DNA from 4 places in the Priestia sp. FSL W8-0524 genome. Region 3 is predicted to be linked to each of the others. Evidence: riboswitches for the same ligand, from Rfam matches in the RefSeq annotation. Region 3 holds a riboswitch; each other region holds the start of a gene.
What was found. Region 3 has a riboswitch for cobalamin ahead of NST66_RS00160 (HoxN/HupN/NixA family nickel/cobalt transporter). Riboswitches for the same ligand answer to the same signal wherever they lie in the genome.
Positions count from the first base shown of each region.

Region 1: linked by a shared signal. The riboswitch ahead of NST66_RS12145 ((2Fe-2S) ferredoxin domain-containing protein) and the one ahead of NST66_RS00160 (HoxN/HupN/NixA family nickel/cobalt transporter) in region 3 are both predicted to bind cobalamin.
Region 2: linked by a shared signal. The riboswitch ahead of metE (5-methyltetrahydropteroyltriglutamate--homocysteine S-methyltransferase) and the one ahead of NST66_RS00160 (HoxN/HupN/NixA family nickel/cobalt transporter) in region 3 are both predicted to bind cobalamin.
Region 4: linked by a shared signal. The riboswitch ahead of nikA (nickel ABC transporter substrate-binding protein) and the one ahead of NST66_RS00160 (HoxN/HupN/NixA family nickel/cobalt transporter) in region 3 are both predicted to bind cobalamin.

Region 1 is NZ_JBBOUG010000001.1:2,390,076-2,394,564, reverse strand. Features, by position in the region: gene NST66_RS12160 (cation:dicarboxylate symporter family transporter) at 1-428, shown strand, start outside; gene NST66_RS12155 (M42 family metallopeptidase) at 536-1,573, shown strand; gene NST66_RS12150 (hypothetical protein) at 1,926-2,084, shown strand; cobalamin riboswitch at 2,232-2,410, shown strand; cobalamin riboswitch at 2,529-2,708, shown strand; gene NST66_RS12145 ((2Fe-2S) ferredoxin domain-containing protein) at 2,810-3,190, shown strand; gene cobJ (precorrin-3B C(17)-methyltransferase) at 3,204-4,489, shown strand, end outside.
Region 2 is NZ_JBBOUG010000001.1:3,230,737-3,235,225, forward strand. Features, by position in the region: gene metE (5-methyltetrahydropteroyltriglutamate--homocysteine S-methyltransferase) at 63-2,357, opposite strand; cobalamin riboswitch at 2,508-2,696, opposite strand; SAM riboswitch class I at 2,776-2,886, opposite strand; gene NST66_RS16905 (hypothetical protein) at 2,967-3,218, opposite strand; gene NST66_RS16910 (hypothetical protein) at 3,477-3,647, opposite strand; gene NST66_RS16915 (metallophosphoesterase family protein) at 3,806-4,489, opposite strand, start outside.
Region 3 is NZ_JBBOUG010000001.1:30,167-34,655, reverse strand. Features, by position in the region: gene NST66_RS00165 (M20 family metallopeptidase) at 1-1,070, opposite strand, end outside; gene NST66_RS00160 (HoxN/HupN/NixA family nickel/cobalt transporter) at 1,302-2,099, opposite strand; cobalamin riboswitch at 2,233-2,415, opposite strand; gene NST66_RS00155 (organic hydroperoxide resistance protein) at 2,521-2,940, opposite strand; gene NST66_RS00150 (undecaprenyl-diphosphatase) at 3,092-3,685, opposite strand; gene NST66_RS00145 (ABC transporter ATP-binding protein) at 3,832-4,489, opposite strand, start outside.
Region 4 is NZ_JBBOUG010000001.1:212,692-217,180, forward strand. Features, by position in the region: gene ftsZ (cell division protein FtsZ) at 156-1,160, shown strand; cobalamin riboswitch at 1,163-1,353, shown strand; gene nikA (nickel ABC transporter substrate-binding protein) at 1,498-3,039, shown strand; gene NST66_RS01100 (GNAT family N-acetyltransferase) at 3,109-3,636, shown strand; gene NST66_RS01105 (YfmQ family protein) at 4,211-4,489, opposite strand, start outside.

The DNA.
Region 1 (4,489 bases), 2.4 Mb from region 3:
AAGACTTCGGTTGTTCTAAATCGGTTACATCGTTTGTTATTCCAACAGGCTACACGTTTAATTTAGATGGTTCAACCATTTATCAGGCGCTGGCATCGCTGTTTATTGCTCAAATGTACGGCATTGACCTTTCCATTATGGATCAAATTCAGCTCCTTCTTGTGTTAATGTTAACCTCAAAAGGGATGGCTGGTGTACCAGGGGCATCGTTTGTAGTTGTACTTGCTACGCTTGAATCTATGGGCTTCCCTCTTGAAGGCATGGCATTTATTGCAGGAATTGACCGCATTCTTGATATGATGCGTACCACAGTTAACGTAGTAGGAAATGCTTTAGCTGCAATTGTAATGTCCAAGTCTGAAGGCGAGTTTGATAAGCAAAAATCATTAAATTACACAAATGAATTAAAGAAATCAAACATAGCTTAAAACAAAAAAGCCGGGCAGCTGCCTGGCTTTTTTGTTTGGAGCTGCCTGTTATCTTTTTTGAAACATATGGTAAAATAAAAGAAATGAGAGACAAAGGAAGTGTCATAATGACGGAAACTGTTCAGTTAATTAAAAAGCTTGTTTCGATTCCCAGTCCTTCTGGAAATACAGAAAAGGTGATTTCATTTGTCGAAGACTATGTAAAAGAGCTAAATATTCAAACGTATCGCAATCGAAAAGGAGGCTTAGTCGCTACTATTCCCGGTAAAGATACGGATCATCACCGCATGCTGACGGCTCATGTCGATACATTAGGTGCTATGGTAAAAGAAATCAAACCGAGTGGACGTCTGAAAATCGACTTGATTGGAGGGTTCCGCTACAATTCCATTGAAGGAGAATATTGTGAAATCGAAACGTCAGCAGGAGAAGTATTTACAGGGACCATCCTTATGCATCAAACATCTGTTCATGTGTATAAAGATGCAGGTAAAGCTGAGCGAAATCAAGATAATATAGAAATTCGATTGGATGAAAAAGTACATAGCGCAGAAGATGTTCGCAGTCTTGGAATTGAAGTCGGCGACTTTGTTTCGTTTGATCCTCGTGTAGAAATAACAAAAAGCGGTTTTATTAAATCTCGTCATCTCGATGATAAAGCAAGCGTAGCTTTATTGCTTCAGCTCATGAAAACAATTCAAGAAGAGCAGATCGAACTGCCATACACTACGCACTTTCTTATTTCAAATAATGAAGAAATTGGATACGGAGGAAATTCGAATATTACGCCTCAAACGGTAGAATACTTAGCGGTCGATATGGGTGCCATGGGAGATGGACAATCTACTGATGAATACACCGTGTCTATTTGTGTAAAAGATTCAAGCGGCCCATATCATTACGGTTTGAGAAAGCATTTGGTGGAGCTAGCTAAGCAGCATGATATTCAGTACAAATTAGATATTTATCCGTTTTACGGATCAGATGCTTCTGCTGCTATTCGTGCCGGGCATGACATCGTACACGGCTTAATTGGTCCAGGAATTGATTCTTCTCATGCGTTTGAGAGAACGCATCAAGATTCATTGAACCATACGTACAAGATTCTTTACCACTATGTGCAATCGAACATGGTTCTGCTTTAAGAAAGGAATATTTAATTAGTGTATTTTTATGCAAAACAAAGAGCAGGACGGGACTGTGATGTCTGTACTTTCCTTTCCTAAAAAAGAAGCCGGCTGTCCGGCTTCTTTTTTTAATAAATACTATATATATTTTTACTGGTGAAGCAACAGTTGGTAAAAAAAGCACCTTTTTTAAAGAGGTATAATACGGCTTAAACCTTTTGTACATTTTGTTCATTTACAGAAGTTAAAATGTTTTTAAATTTTTAAAAGTTTCTTGTGACAAGTTTTGTAGAATGGGTTTTCAAAAGGATATGGTTTCGTCATAATGTGGATATAGCGATCACTACAATAATCGGAGGCGAATCTTTTCATGTGGGTACTGACGGTATATGCTGGAAAAGAAATGAAAATGTTTGAATTTGAAACTGAAACGCAGGCGAGAGAAGCTTTTGCAAAAACAAATGGCTGTAAAGTTCTTTCAGAAGTCGTGTATTATAATGATCCTCATTTAACATTAGTAGCTATATAATGAAAAAACAAGAGCTGACTTTATGCTCTTGTTTTTTTTATAGCTTCTTGTATCTTACGAAAAGAATAGAGTTGAAATAAAAAAAAATGTACGCTATGATATGGTAGTTACTTCTATTATTCTGATAGTTTAAAAGGTTCATATATATCAAACAGCAACAGTAAAGATGCCAAGAAGGCTTAATAGGGAAACTGGTGAAAGACCAGTACTGCCCCCGCAACTGTAAGTGTGGACGAACGAGTATAACCACTGTGGAAAAATCACGGGAAGGTTCTCAAGTAGAATGATACACAAGTCAGGAGACCTGTCTTTATTGTGAAGTTTCTATTTCTCCGGGGAGCGGGAAGGGAAACGTTGGCTTAAAGTGGCATTCGTGTACACTTTTATTCTGACGTTTTACCTGCTCGCATATTAGCGAAGCGGGTTTTTCTCGTAGCACAAAACTACATATCGTGCAAAAAAGGTGCGCAATGCTCACATTGCGTTAAATGGGAAGTCTGGTGTGAAGCCAGCGCGGTACCCGCCACTGTGAAGAGGAGCTGATTGCATATGCCACTGTATTCGGGAAGGCGCAATCAAGTGATGAATCGAAGTCAGGAAACCAGCCTTTTTTTAATGCGAAGCTTACCCTACGGGATATAGGTGGAAGTGCAAAAACTTAGTTTGAATTTTTCTGCGCCTCTATCATTGATAGAGGCGTTTTTTTAGTAAAGGAGCGAATAAGTGTGACGACGTGGAACTTAAATGGAACAAAACATCACGTATTGATTTGTAATGGAAGCAGCTGTATGAGAAAAGGTGGAGAAGAAGCCACGCAAGCTATTCGAAATAAAGTGACTGAACTGAATCTAGATGAAGCGGTTCACACAACCCGTACGCGCTGTAACGGAAGATGCAAAGATGCTCCTGTAGCTATCGTGTACCCTTCAGGAGATTGGTACAAGCAGGTCACTGAAAACGTAGCTCATCGAATTGTTGAAGAACATTTAGCAGGAGGCTGCAGTATAAAGGAATCACTTATTTATGAATATGATCAAAACGGTTTTGTTTCTCCGGAAAAGAGTGACTCCATAGAAGGAATTGACAAAGTAAAAAGTAACGCATAAAGGAGGAGCTAGCATGAAAGGTAAACTGTTAGTTATTGGATTCGGCCCAGGAAGCTTTGAACATATTACACAGCGAGCAAGAGAAGCCATTCAAGAAAGTGATATGATCATTGGTTATAAAACCTATGTGGAATTAATTCAAGGACTATTAACGAATCAGCAAATTATTAGTACAGGAATGACCGAAGAAGTAAGCCGTGCACAAGAAGCCGTAAAGCAAGCTGAAGCGGGAAAAACCGTGGCGGTCATTTCAAGCGGAGATGCAGGAGTATACGGAATGGCCGGCCTTGTGTATGAAGTGTTGATTGAAAAAGGATGGAAAAAAGAAACGGGCGTAGAGCTGGAAGTGATTCCTGGCATTTCGGCTATTAATTCATGCGCATCTCTCCTTGGGGCGCCCGTGATGCATGATGCCTGTACGATTAGTTTAAGTGACCACCTTACGCCTTGGGAGTTAATCGAAAAACGAATCGAAGCAGCTGCACAAGCAGATTTTGTAGTAGCTTTTTATAATCCGAAAAGCGGAAGACGCACAAGACAAATTGTGGAAGCGCAAAGGATTTTATTAAAATACCGTTCCCCCGATACGCCTGTTGGTCTTGTGAAAAGCGCTTATCGTGACCGTGAAGAAGTGGTAATGACCAATTTAAAAGACATGTTAAATCATGAAATAGGCATGCTGACTACCGTTGTTGTCGGAAATTCATCTACGTTCTTTTACGATGACTTAATGATTACACCGCGCGGGTATCAGCGGAAATATACCCTCAACCAAACAGAGCAGCCGCTAAGACCGCATCAGCGACTTCGAAAAGAAGCAGAACCATGGGCTCTTGATCAAGAGGAGACTGTAAAGCAAACGGCTTCAGCTATTGAAGATGTTCAGAATACAAAAGAAGAAAAAGCAGCTTCACGAGCTCTGGCAGAAGAAGCGCTTCAAGCAATTTTAGGTGAAACTACTTCACCGGTCGTACACCAGCCAATTGAGTCTATTTTTGAAGTGGCAGTTAGTCCAGGGCTTGCGAATAAGAAGTTTACGCCCGTTCAAATGACAACACTAGCAGAAGTTGTTGGTGAAAAAGGTACGATGGAGTATACGCCTGACCATCAAATCAAACTGCAAATTCCAACGGCTCAGCCAGATGTGATTATTAAAAAGCTCCAATCAGCTTCCTTTTTACTATCTCCAGTCGGAGACGTGTTTACAATTAAAGCGTGTGATTTTTGTGATGGAGAAAAAAGTGACGCCATCCCGCATACGGAACAATTACAAAAGCGTCTCGGTGGAATGGACATGCC
Region 2 (4,489 bases), 3.2 Mb from region 3:
TAAAAAACCCATAAGACCAAGCAGTGTAGCGTTTACACTGCTTGGTCTTGACTTTCTTGTTATTAAGCGTTTTGTAATAAATTTTTTCTTGTTTGTTTTGCAGACTCAACCATCACTTTTAAAGCTTCCACCGTCTCGCTGATTCCTCTTGTTTTAAGACCGCAGTCGGGATTAATCCAAAACAATGCAGGATCAAGCACTTTTAGAGCGCGGTCAATGTTTCGTGTCAGCTCTTCAAGCTTCGGTACGCGCGGGCTGTGGATATCATATACGCCAAGTCCAATTCCCTGGTTATACGTATGTTTTTCAAACGCATAAATTAATTCACCGTGGCTTTTGGACGTTTCAATGGAAATCACGTCGGCATCAAGCGCTTTGATCGCATCAATAATCTCTTCGAATTCCGAATAGCACATATGCGTGTGAATTTGCGTCTCGTTTTGCACCGATACCGTGGCTAATTTGAACGCATACACCGCGGCGCTCAAGTAGCTTTCCCAGTTTTCTCGTTTTAACGGCAGTCCTTCACGCAGCGCCGGTTCATCTACTTGAATCATTGAGATGCCCTGACTTTCAAGTGCTTCCACTTCTTTTCTAAGAGCAAGCGCAATTTGATTTGCCACGTCGTAGCGCGGGATATCATCACGCACAAATGACCAGTTTAAAATCGTAATCGGCCCCGTCAGCATTCCTTTAACAGGCTTATTGGTTAGAGACTGTGCGTAGACCGTTTCTTTGATCGTCATCGCCTGCTCGTACGAGACATCTCCGTAAATAAGCGGCGGCTTGACACAGCGAGAACCGTATGATTGCACCCAGCCAAACTTCGTAAACTGAAAGCCTCCTAATTTTTCACCGAAGTATTCAACCATGTCGGTACGCTCAAACTCTCCGTGCACAAGAACATCTAAGCCGATGTCTTCTTGAATTTCAATCCATTTTTTGATTTCAGCGTTAATGTACGCTTCATATGCTTCATCGCTTAACTCTCCTTTACGCCACTTCAGACGCTCTTTTCGCACTTCTTTTGTTTGCGGAAAGCTTCCAATTGTTGTCGTTGGAAGAAGCGGCAGTTGAAACGCTTCTTGCTGAACGCGTTGACGTACGTCAAACGGCGCTTGGCGCTCTGCTTTATAGCTGTGCAGCTGCTTCAGCTCTTTTTGCACGTCTTGGTGATTTCGAAAAGATGATCCATTTAATGCTTGAATCGCCTGTTTGCTTACACTTATTTCTTTTTCAATTGCTTCTTTTCCTTGCTGCACCGCTTTTGTTAAAAGCGTGATTTCCTTTAGCTTTTCATCTGCAAAAGACAGCGCGTTTTTTAGAATTGGCTCAATGGTTTTTTCGCTTTTCACCGTGACAGGAACATGTAATAAACTTGATGAAGGCTGCAGAATCAAACGGTCTTTTGATACGGCTTCTTCAATTTCACTGATTGTTAAAAGCTGTTCGTCCAAGTTTTCACGCCAAATGTTTCGTCCGTCAATCACTCCTGCTGCCAGCACTTTATCAGTTGGAAACCCATATTTATTAAGTGCCGTGAGATTTTCGCCTCGGTCATGTACAAAATCCAATCCAATTCCGTGAACAGGAAGAGCAACTACTTCTTTATAGTAATCTACGCTGTCAAAATACGTCTGCAAAATGACTTTTACATTCGGTGCCGCTTTTTTCAAAGCTTCATAGACTTCTTTATAGAGCGCCAGGTCTTCTTTTGATAGCGTTGTAGCTAAAACCGGCTCATCCATTTGTACCCACTCCACGCCTTCTGCCTGCAGCTCCGCTAAGATTGTTGCATAAAGAGGAACAAATTGTTCAACTACTTTTTTAAACTCACTTTTTTTATATCCTTTTGACAGCTTCACAAATGTTACTGGACCTAAAATAACGGGTTTGCCTTTGATATTCAGCTTTTGTTTTGCTTCTTTGTAAAATTGAAGCGGGCGATTTTCTACAAGTGCCGGCGTACATTCCTCAAGCTCGGGTACGATGTAGTGATAATTTGTGTTAAACCATTTTGTCATCGTAGAAGCTACCGCACCTTTTGTTCCTCGCGCGATGTCAAAATACGTTTCAAGCGATACCGGGCCTCCGTTATATTCAAAGCGCTTTGGCACCAAACCAAACATAGCGGCTGTATCTAACACGTGATCGTATAAGCTAAAATCGCCGACTGGAATTAATTCAATTCCTGCGTCACGCTGTTTTTTCAGATGTCCTAGACGAAGAGCTTCAATTTCCTGAAGAAAGATATCTTTCTCTAGCTTTCCTGCCCAAAACTGCTCAAGCGCTTTTTTCCATTCTCGTTTTTCACCAATTCTTGGATAACCTACATTTGAACTTTTTACACTGCTCATTTTTTCCACTCCCTGTATATTTTTTTATCGCTAAACTAAAAAATCTCCCTTTTCGAAATGAAAAGAGAGATGATACGCATACTTAACTAAAGTTGAGATAGCCTGTTTTTCTCAACACGTATTCCTCACTCCTCTCTATATCCCGTAGAGCTTAAGTGCATACAACAGGCAGGTCTCCTGACTTAGGTTCATCGCTTCCTATCCCTTCCCATTTCAACATGAAACAGTGGTTAATAAGTTGCTCCCCATTACAGTGGCGGGACCGCGCCGGCTTTTCACCGGTCTTCCCTTTTAAGCTGCGTACATTCGTTACACAGCACCTGATGCATTTCTATGAAATTGTTCATTCAAAACACCTTTACATAAAATAAAAAGCCTCTCTATTATGAATAGAGAGGCATAGTATCTATGAAATCCTCTCTTATTTTTCAAAGCTGTACGCTTTGCAGGATGTAGCACCTTTTTAACAAGATTGTTAAATGGTTGCCGGGCTTCACAGGGCCAGTCCCTCCGCCTCTCTCAATAAGAGTTTTAATTGTTTATAATATTTTGAATGTAGAGTCATCTTAACACCTTACATTTATGTTGTCAAAAGAAATTTCAACAAAATTAGTTTTCAGGAGGTGCTGACGCTAATTTTTGCCTTAATAATTTGTAATCATCTTTTCGATGTGTTTCGATCAAGTCTTTTGCTCCTTGATGATACCCTGAAGAATAGATGTACTCTACAGCCGTTTCGATAAGCATTCTCTTTTCTTCCGCACATTCTCGGTCCATTAGGGGGAACAGTCTACCTAAAAGGTCATTCAAATCTTCCTTAATAAAACGATTAAGTCCTTCTTGCATCTTTTCGTTTGCCATGATAGCTCCTCCATTTGCTGTGTATGTTCCAAGCCTCTATAAACAGGCATTTCACTGTGAATGTTAAGATAAAGTTAAGTCATTAAACAGTATATCAAGTAAATGTTTTTCTTCAATTACATATGTAATACAAATATATGACAAATATAGAGAATATATCATCATTCATTATCTATTATAACGCTTGACTCGGCCTTCTGCTACAAGGTTTCATACGGTTTTCTAAAAGAGGGTGAGACACAACGAAGTGAATCCAATCTAAAGGCAAATGGGATACATAAGCTGAATCGCTTGTGACACCGCAGTTGATTTCCGTACAAGACTTCGCTTTGCGCGGGCGGTCGCTGAGCCTCCTCGTCGCATACACTCCTGTGGGGTCTCACCTGTTCCGCTTTTCCCGCAGGAGTCTTCGTCTTGTTCTCCAATCACCTGCTAGAAAGACTTATACACATGAAATCTACGTTTACCCTAATAAAAAAAATGAACCACTAATCAAGCATCTTGATCAATGGTTCATTTTTCATTTCGTCTAAAATCCTTTTTTCCCAGCCTCTTTTTTTTGAACCTAGCTTTCTACTTTCTTGTTTTTACAAACAATTTCTTCGAGGTCGTCCAAAATCCTTCCAAAGAAGAGGTCCCAAAATGTCGTACCGGCTAACAAAAAACTCCGTAAAATTATAATTATTTAAAATTAAAGGCGGTTCAAAATCAAGGGGTGCACCCGCGCCTCCTGATAATACAAAATCAGTACCTCTTCCAAGCGTAAACGACCCGTTTCTGTTTTTTCTAATAAACTGCTCGTCATACGCATGCACGTGGCTGACTAACACTTTTTTCACGCGATGTTCTTGAATTAAATCAAAAAATTCTTGACTTTGAGGAGTCGTTACAGGAAAACCTCCGAGGTCTGACCACCGGCCAATATTTGGCTGTGCATGCATGGCTACAACGGTATTACGAGGAGCATCCTCTAGCTGCTGCTCTAAATAATTCAGCTCTCTATCTGTAAATCCATATATTTTATTCTTGGGACTGATGATATTATTTAATGCGATGCAACGGAAGTTAAAGACAGGAATATCAATGACCCAGTGCACTTTTCCGATAGTGGCTCTGAAGTTTTCGAGGTTGCTTTCTTCAAGGTTTAATTCATCATGATTCCCTACGCATACAAACACGGGAATGTTTGGTGCTATTTTTTCGACAACTTTAACAAAGTGCTCCAAATACCTCTTTTCTCCTGTATACACGGTGTCTCCCCCATGAATAAT
Region 3 (4,489 bases):
CATGCTCCTAATCCATCCAATGTGGGAATGCCAATGGCCGCTGTAAAATTGCCATCACTTCCGCCTCCAACAGCTGCTTCTTCTAATTTCATACCCAGTTTGGCCGCAATTGACTGAGCGCATTCAAATAACTCTTCCGTTTGTTTAGACTTAACCATTGGAGGACGGTTCATGCCTCCTGTTACTTCAATCTTAATCCCTTTTAAAATGGGCGTTAAATTCAAAATAATATCCGTCATACGTTTTGCTTCTTCTTCTGTAGAAACACGTAAATCCACGTGCGCTTCTGCATATTCCGGCACTACATTTGTACCGCTGCCTCCGGTAAATGTCCCAACGTTCACCGTTGTACCTTTTTCATAATCGGTTAAGCTCTGCAGAAAAATCACTTGGCGCGCTAGCTCTTCAATAGCATTGATTCCTTCTTTGTGGTGATTACCAGCGTGGGCTGCTCGTCCCCACACCTTTACGGTGAAAATCCCCGCTCCTTTGCGCGACGTTTTTAACGCACCTGAACCCGCCACCGCAGGTTCTGCTACTAGCACTGCTTCACTTCTTTGTGCTTCTTCTTCTATATATTTTTTAGAGGAAATTGATCCAATCTCTTCATCTGAATTGCAGAAAAACACAATTTTTTTATCCATTTCTAAGCCGAGCTCTTGAATCGCTTTAATTGCCCATATTGATTGCACAATGCCGCCTTTCATATCTAAAATTCCCGGACCATAAAGCTTGTTTCCTTCTGTTCTTAGACTCAGCCTTCCCTTTTCCCATACCGTGTCAAAGTGACCGATAATTAAAAGCTGCTTCTCTCCTTCTCCAATCGTAAATTTCAAGTGGTTTCCTACTTCTTTTTCTTCTATGATTTCATACCCTACGCCTAAACGCTTCTGAAACAGCTGCGTTAAATACATTCCACACTGATCCACTAACTCTTTACTGTAGGACGGTGATTCTTTTTTCACAAATCCAACTAAATCTTCGAGCATCTCGTGTTCATGTTCTTTTAAATAACTAAATACGCTTTGTTCTACCATTACCTGACTCAAATCAATTCCTCCTCCAAACAACCCCTGCTGCTTGTGCATTCACTGCTTTTATTTATCGTACGTATGAGTATGTTCTACGTTTCACATAACGACCTTAAATTATCCTTAATTATAATGGTTTTCAGACAATTTTCCATCCTTAAAATACAGATAATACTTTAACTTATTCATAACCGACCGAAAATAGCCATAAACTTCAACAAATTTATACAAAAAAGCTTCAATCTTCAACAGATTAAAGCTTTCATTTTATTAATTGACATTTATTTTGATATTTTTCCCTTTTGACTTCACACTTACAAAAACAAACATAGACACTAAAAAAACAAACAAAATAACGCCAACCATTTCAAAGTTTACTTCGGCCCATGGATTAAAGAAAGTGAATGCTAAGTAGAAGGACACCCCGTATGCGAGGATAACAATAACCCAGCCCATCAAGCGGGAAGCAGATTGCCCAAACTTACTCGATTCATTCACCATTTTATGTACAATCAGTGAATCGATTGTATCTGTCAGCATCATACCAAACATAAATACTAGTCCTAATAAAAGCGGCGTATATTTGCCTGCGTTCCCTACAGCTAGAGACCACACGGCCGTTTGACTGACCGTTTCAGCCGCTAGGGCAAACAGCGCTCCTACAAGAATAATTAAAAAAGGATTCGTTGTTCCTTTTGCGATTTTCGGAATAAACTTCCCTTTTAACCCGCTCACCTGAAACTCTTCTTCTTTGTTTTTAGTTCGAAGCAAATGATATGTGTTTAATGTCCCAATCAGAAAGAGAGAGATGATAGATACCCAAGATGCAAAATGATCGAAATATGCTGGAAACGTAAAATTCTTCATCACTACGCCCAGCACCCCGGCCGTGACGGCCACCATTCCTCCATGACCGAGTGAAAACAGCGTTCCGACCCACGGGGCAAAACGGCTGCCCATTCGCCAATTATATCGGGTCTGGCCATCAATAAAAGCTAAGTGATCTGCATCTAATCCGTGCCTGATTCCTAATAAAAAGACAAGTAAAAAAACTGATAAACCTTCCATTTCCTACACTCCTTTTTTTAAAATAAAACGTAAAAAAGCCTCAATTCTATAGAAATTGAGGATGTGTCGGCATATGAAAATAAACAGTAATTGCTCACTGCGTACCTTGATACACCGCCTCTTTCCTAGAAGAGTCAAGTGTACAGAATAGGTAGGTCTCCTGGCTTGAGATCATCATTTTCTACCGCCTTCCCCGTTTTGAGTGACGATAAGATAGAAAACTCCCTGCTTACAGTGGCTGGACCGCTCGAGATTTGCACTCGATTCCCTGTTACCTCTTACGCTATGTAAGAGCACCTAAACTGTGCGAATGATTCATTTTCTTCCTCATTATACTAGTACCGCTTACAAATGAATAGAGAAAATTCAAATAAAAAATCCCTGCTAAGCTTTACATGCTTAGCAGGGATTTTTAAAGCAATTAAATTACTTCTACCGTTACGTCTACGTTACCGCTGATTGCTTTTGAATACGGGCAGTATGAGTGAGCTAGGTCTACATATTTTTTCGCTGTTTCTAAATCTAAGCCTTCGATATGAGCTTCAAGCGCTACAGCAATTTTTACTCCTTGATCAGCTTTATCTGGAAGCAGCTGAACCGTAGCTTTTACTTCACTGCTTTTAATTTCTACGTTATGTTTTTTCAACATAAATTCTAACGCGCTGTTGAAACAAGCACTGTATCCAGCTGCAAATAGCTGCTCTGGGTTTGTTGCTGTTGTTGCTTCTCCACCAAGCGCTGGAGGTGTTGCAACGTCTAAATTAAAGATATTATCTAAAGAATGAACTTCTCCTGTTCTTCCACCTGTGTTAACGACTGTCGTTTCATATAAAGCTTTCATGTATAAATCTCTCCTCTTTTTTAGTAATTTTATTAAAATTTTTTATTTATCGTTTCTGTAATTTAATTGTACACAATTTAATTTTAAAAAACAAGTGTTAAATACATTAAAAATTTTCCAATAAAAAAAGCCGCGTATATGCGACTTTTTCTTAATAATATTGAGACTGTTCGTCATAAGCTGATTTTCGAAAAATAGACAAGTTGGTAATAGCCCTCATCAGTTTCGTATTAAAAATAACATAATGAATAAACAGCGCCAGCACGCAGCCTAAAACGGCTCCTGTTAACACATCGAATGGATAGTGAACGCCAACCCATACGCGTGAAAATGCAATGAGTGCACCCATGACAACCCACATGCGCCCTGAACGTTTGAAATGCAGCCAAATGGTAAAAGTGATAACTAATGCAGATGTAGCATGATCGCTTGGAAATGAAGAATTCGCGGCGTGATCAATAAGCTGATTCACGTGGTGAGAGATAAACGGACGATCTCGATAAGCAAATAAACTAATCACTTTATTGATAATGACTCCTGTGGCACAAGCACATAAAGCTTGGAATGCTACAACACGGCTGCCGTTTTTATTAATAAGTAAAAACAAGCCGAGTAAAACAATAAGTACATACTGGGCATAATCTGCAAAGAATACCATTAGCGAATCTACAAACTTCACATGCGAGGCATACTGATTCACCGCATGGAAAATGGTATAGTCTACTGAATTAATAGCTGATAACATAATCGAAATCCTTTCTTATTTTTAAATGTCATTAGCTATCTTATTAGTTTCTTGCGAAAATGAACATATTTTTGTCAGAAGCTTCCTAACTGGTATTTATAAATAACGTATTCAGGATGAGTAGTAAGCCAACGGACTTTTGCCCATTAACTTACCTGTGAACGATCCACGATGTTTTTTTGCAAAAAGATTTCTTCTAAAGAAGGCTCTTCTACGTGAATTTGATAAATATCGATGCCACATTGAATCAGTTCGCGAATAATCAGAGGGATATTTCTCTCTTTTTGAAGCATCACTTTTGTGTACGTGTGATGGTATTCCACGTCCGGACTCACCGTACGGAAAAACTGTTGAATATATTCTTTATGACTGCTTGGGTAAGGATCATGTTTAATCATCACCGTTTTTTTCGCTTGGTATTGAAAACGCAGTTCTTCTATTGTCCCTTCTACTAAAATAACACCATTTTTCATAATCGCTACACGTGTACAAATCTTCTCAACTTCATTTAAATTATGAGACGTCATAAAAATTGTCTTACCCTGATTTTGAAGTTCTCTTATTAATTCATGAATGTGGAGAGCAGATTCAATATCTACTCCAGAAGTTGGTTCATCTAAAAAGATAAGATCTGGGTCTGTTACAATCGCTTGAGCAATTCCTAACTTCTTTTTCATTCCAAATGAAAACTTTCCAACTTTCTGGTGGTCATGTCCTTCTAATCCTACTTTCTTCAGTACATTACTACAGTGTTCTTTAGAAAAACGATGTCCGTTTATCTTTAAAAAATAGCGCAAATGATTG
Region 4 (4,489 bases), 180 kb from region 3:
CATAAAGATGTAAAGATTTAAAGGTTAAAAGAGAAATGTATAAAATCTGTAAAACAAAAGAACAGTTACGCGTTAAACATAGGAGTAAAAGGTTCTTCACGTGTTTTTTCGGATAATAAGAGAAAGTAATTTTGATCATTGAGGAGGAACTTAGAATGTTTGGATTTGATGCAGATGTATCGCCATTAGTGCGAATTAAAGTAATTGGAGTCGGCGGTGGAGGAAATAACACCGTTAACCGTATGATTGAACATGGTGTACAAGGGGTAGAATTTATCGCCGTTAATACGGATGCTCAGGCGCTTAATTTATCTAAAGCAGATGTGAAAATGCAGATTGGTGCGGCATTAACGCGAGGATTAGGTGCAGGAGCTAATCCAGAAGTAGGAAGAGAAGCTGCAGAAGAAAGCAGAGAGCAAATTCAAGAAGTACTGCAAGGCGCAGATATGGTATTCGTAACAGCTGGCATGGGGGGAGGCACTGGTACTGGAGCAGCTCCGGTTATTGCCCAAATTGCCCGTGAACTAAATGCTTTAACAATTGGAGTAGTTACTCGCCCTTTCAAGTTTGAAGGAAATAAACGTACCAAGCAAGCAGTAGGCGGTATTACTGCGATGAATGAATCGGTAGATACCCTTATTGTCATTCCAAACGACCGCTTGCTTGAAATCGTTGATAAAAAGACACCTATGCTTGAAGCATTCCGTGAAGCAGATAATGTTCTTCGCCAAGGTATTCAAGGTATTTCAGATTTAATCGCTGTTCCGGGGCTGATTAACCTTGACTTTGCTGATGTAAAAACAATTATGTCTAATCAAGGATTTGCGCTTATGGGTATCGGACGAGCTTCGGGATCAGATCGAGCAATTGAAGCAGCGAAAAAAGCGATTTCTAGTCCGCTGCTAGATGCATCGATTGATGGAGCAAGAGGCGTGCTGCTGAACATTACGAGCGGCAGCAGCCTGAGTCTTTACGAAGTACAGGAAGCAGCAGATATTGTCACGTCCGCTTCTGATCAGGACTTAAATATGATTTTTGGATCTGTGATTAATGAAGATTTAAAGGACGAAATGATGGTAACCGTCATTGCCACTGGATTTGATGATGAAGATATTTCACCATCAGCTTCCACTTCTAGAGTTTCAAGAGCACGCTACTAAATTAAATAACCAGCTTTTATGGTGGCAATTGTTTTTCAATTGCCTTAAAAGGGAATCCGGTGAAAATCCGGAGCGGTCCCGCCACTGTAACAAGGAGCCTTATGTCAAAAAGCCACTGTCTATTTAGAGACGGGAAGGCGGTATAAGGCAATGACTTGAAGCCAGGAGACCTGCCATAAATCGCAGCACGCAATAACCTACGAGGATAGGGAGGTGTTTTGGCAGAATCAAAAATACGATAAACAAGGGATACGTTTATCTGAATTTGTTGTGAAGGCAAGCACTTCTTTTTAGAAGTGCTTTTTTTTGTGTATTAAAATAGAAGGTGGAAAAATGAATGATAAATAATAAAAAACTTGTATCTATGATATTTCTCGTGTTACTTTGCCTCACTGCTTGCGCTCCTAATGAAGAGAGTGTAAGTATAAAAGAAAGAAAGAAAACGGATAAAAGTGTGACGTTTTTATTTAATTTTACATCTGCAACGCTTGATCCTCATACGGACGATAATTATACAGCAGTTCGTGGGGGAGTAGGGGAGACGCTTGTTAAAATCAACGACGATTTAAAAATAAAGCCTTGGCTTGCTGAAAAGTGGGAAACGAAAGATAACGGCCTTACATGGACATTTATGATAAGAAAGAACATCATGTTTCAAAACGGAAAAGCGCTGGATGCAAATGCCGTTAAGTCTTCTCTTCAAAGAACGATAGACCAAAGTTATGCGATGAAAAACGCTTTAAATATTAAAGAAATGAAAGCGAACAGTCATGCGCTGACAATTACATTAAAAGAAACAATGCCTAAATTTCCTTCTGAATTAGTGCATCCAAATACAGCTATTATAGATGTTGATGCTTCTAATATAGCTAAGAAGCCCATTGGTACGGGTCCATTTCGCGTCTTGTCTTTTGATCAAGGAAATCAAGTAAAATTAGAAAGATATGAAAATTATTGGGGTGGAAAAGTGAAATTGAAAAGTGCGATCTTTGGATTTAACGAAGATGCTAATGCGCGAGTTGCTGCTCTTCAATCTGGAACAGCCGATATTATTTATCGCCCGCCTTTAGAAAGCTTGGGCACTTTACAAACAGATCCGTCTTTTAAAGTAAGTGGAGTACCTAGTGTGCGCACCCATTTATTGCTTTACAATCAAACTAATGACGCATTAAAAGACGAAAATGTAAGAAAAGCTATCGATACCTTATTGAACCGAAAAGAAATTGTTAGCAGCATCATGAACAATCAAGCGGCAGCGGCTCGAGGTCCGTTTTTACCCCAATTTCCTTTTGCTGATAGTACTGCTAATGAGCAAAGAGGTATGACATCTGCTAAAAAATATTTAGAGAAAGCAGGCTATCAAATCAAAAATGACAAAGCAATTAAAAATGGAAAGCCACTATCGCTCTCTCTTGTCACATACAGTTCTTTGCCAGAACTGCCTTTAATTGCTCAGCTTATACAGTCTAATGCCAAAGAGTTAGGAATTACTATTAAGATTCACCTAGTTGAAGATAGCGATGAATATGTAATGGCAAAAGATGATTGGGATTTAGCATTGTACAGCCTTATCACAGCACCTAGAGGAGATGCCAGCTATTATTTAAGTACGAACTATTTGCCCGGCGGTGGTTTAAATGCCAGCCGGATTAATGATGATACGCTAACAAAAATGATAGAACAGTTAAATTCAACAGTAGATGACGCAAAACGAGATCAGTTAGCCAAACAAGCAACCGCTTTGATTAATAGAAAAATGCTGACGTCATCAATTGTACATCCAAACATTGTTGTTGCTTATAATCAAAAAGTGAAAAACTGGACAACAAATCCAAGCGAGTATTATATGCTGACTCAGCATTTAGACGTAACGCCGTAGTTAACAGTGCAGCATAAGCAGAGAAAAGAAAAAGTATACAATGATCGTTAAAAGGATGTGACAGTAAACGTGCAAGAAGTACAAATGTATCAAATTAAAGAAGTAAAAGAAAAGGATGCTGAAGTGATTCAGTTTGTCATGAATATGCGGAATGAGCTATTTCCTATGCTGGAAAAAAATCAGCTTCCTGTGGATTTGCTTCATTTTAATGAACATTACGTTCAAGCGAAAGACGCTGCTTTTTTTGCAGCTGTTACGGAAAATCAACAAGTAATTGGAACCATTGGTTTATACGCTTACGATGGACGGTTTCATGCATTAAAAGAGCGATATGAACATAGAACTGCAGCTGAGATTGTAAAATGCTATGTCGATCCAGCGTACCGGCGTCTAGGCATTGGACAGCAGCTGTTAAAAGCAGTTGAACAATTTGCCCAAAGTCATTTTTATGACACGCTGTATCTGCATACTCATCCTTTCTTACCTGGCGCTATTCCTTTTTGGGCTTCACAAGGCTTTATCAAAAGGCTAGCTGAACAGGACGAACCATGGAATACGCTGCACATGGACAGAAAAATACAACGAGTCGTAACGTAACGAGATCATACAGTAATTACCATGGAATCTGTATATGGGCTCATGCTATAATGAACGTAACTTACATTTATAGCCTGTAGGGCAAGTCCTTACAGAAAAGAACCACGTTTCGAATTGGCTGAAACGTGGTTTTTTTCTATAAAAAACAAGTAACAAAATATTTTTAAAAATATATATGAAATCGCTTTCAAAATAATGAAATATATTATATAATTACTAGTGTTGTGTTGTACTTTGTTAGTGTTAAATCAATATCCTACATGTGTGAGCCGATTGCCTTATGGTAGTCGGCTTCCTTTTTTTATAGTAGAAGTCAAAAGGGAAACAGCGTTCGTTAAAATGGCTGTAATTGTCATGATAATAGTTGTCCCAAAGGCCCACTTGAAAAGAAAGAAAAGTAGCAATCATTCCAAACCCTAACAAAGAAAGCATTATCCATCACCTCTTAAAAATTTAGAAAATTCTATTAATTTATGTTATAGCATTAGAATTAATGTTAAAGTTTAGTATTTTTAAATAAGGTAACTTCAAACTAAAACTAAAAACTAAAAAAGCCGCCTTGTAGGCGACTGGTTTAAGCTAGGTCAGCTGTTATGGACTGCTTTTGAAGGTGATCAGACAGCAGGCTGTAGGCGATAATCTTCTTTTTGTATTGTTTCACGACGTCGACATGATCATGATAGCTGTATACGCATAGTCGAACATCGTTTTTCCCTTTTTTCGTATCGATAACAAGTGGAGTTTCACTGTCTTCTAGGTGTTTATAATAGTCCTTATTTCCTTCATGGACATAATATTGTTTTAAAAATGTTGCTTTATTAAAATAATCAATCACTTGCATTTTGTCTTTGCC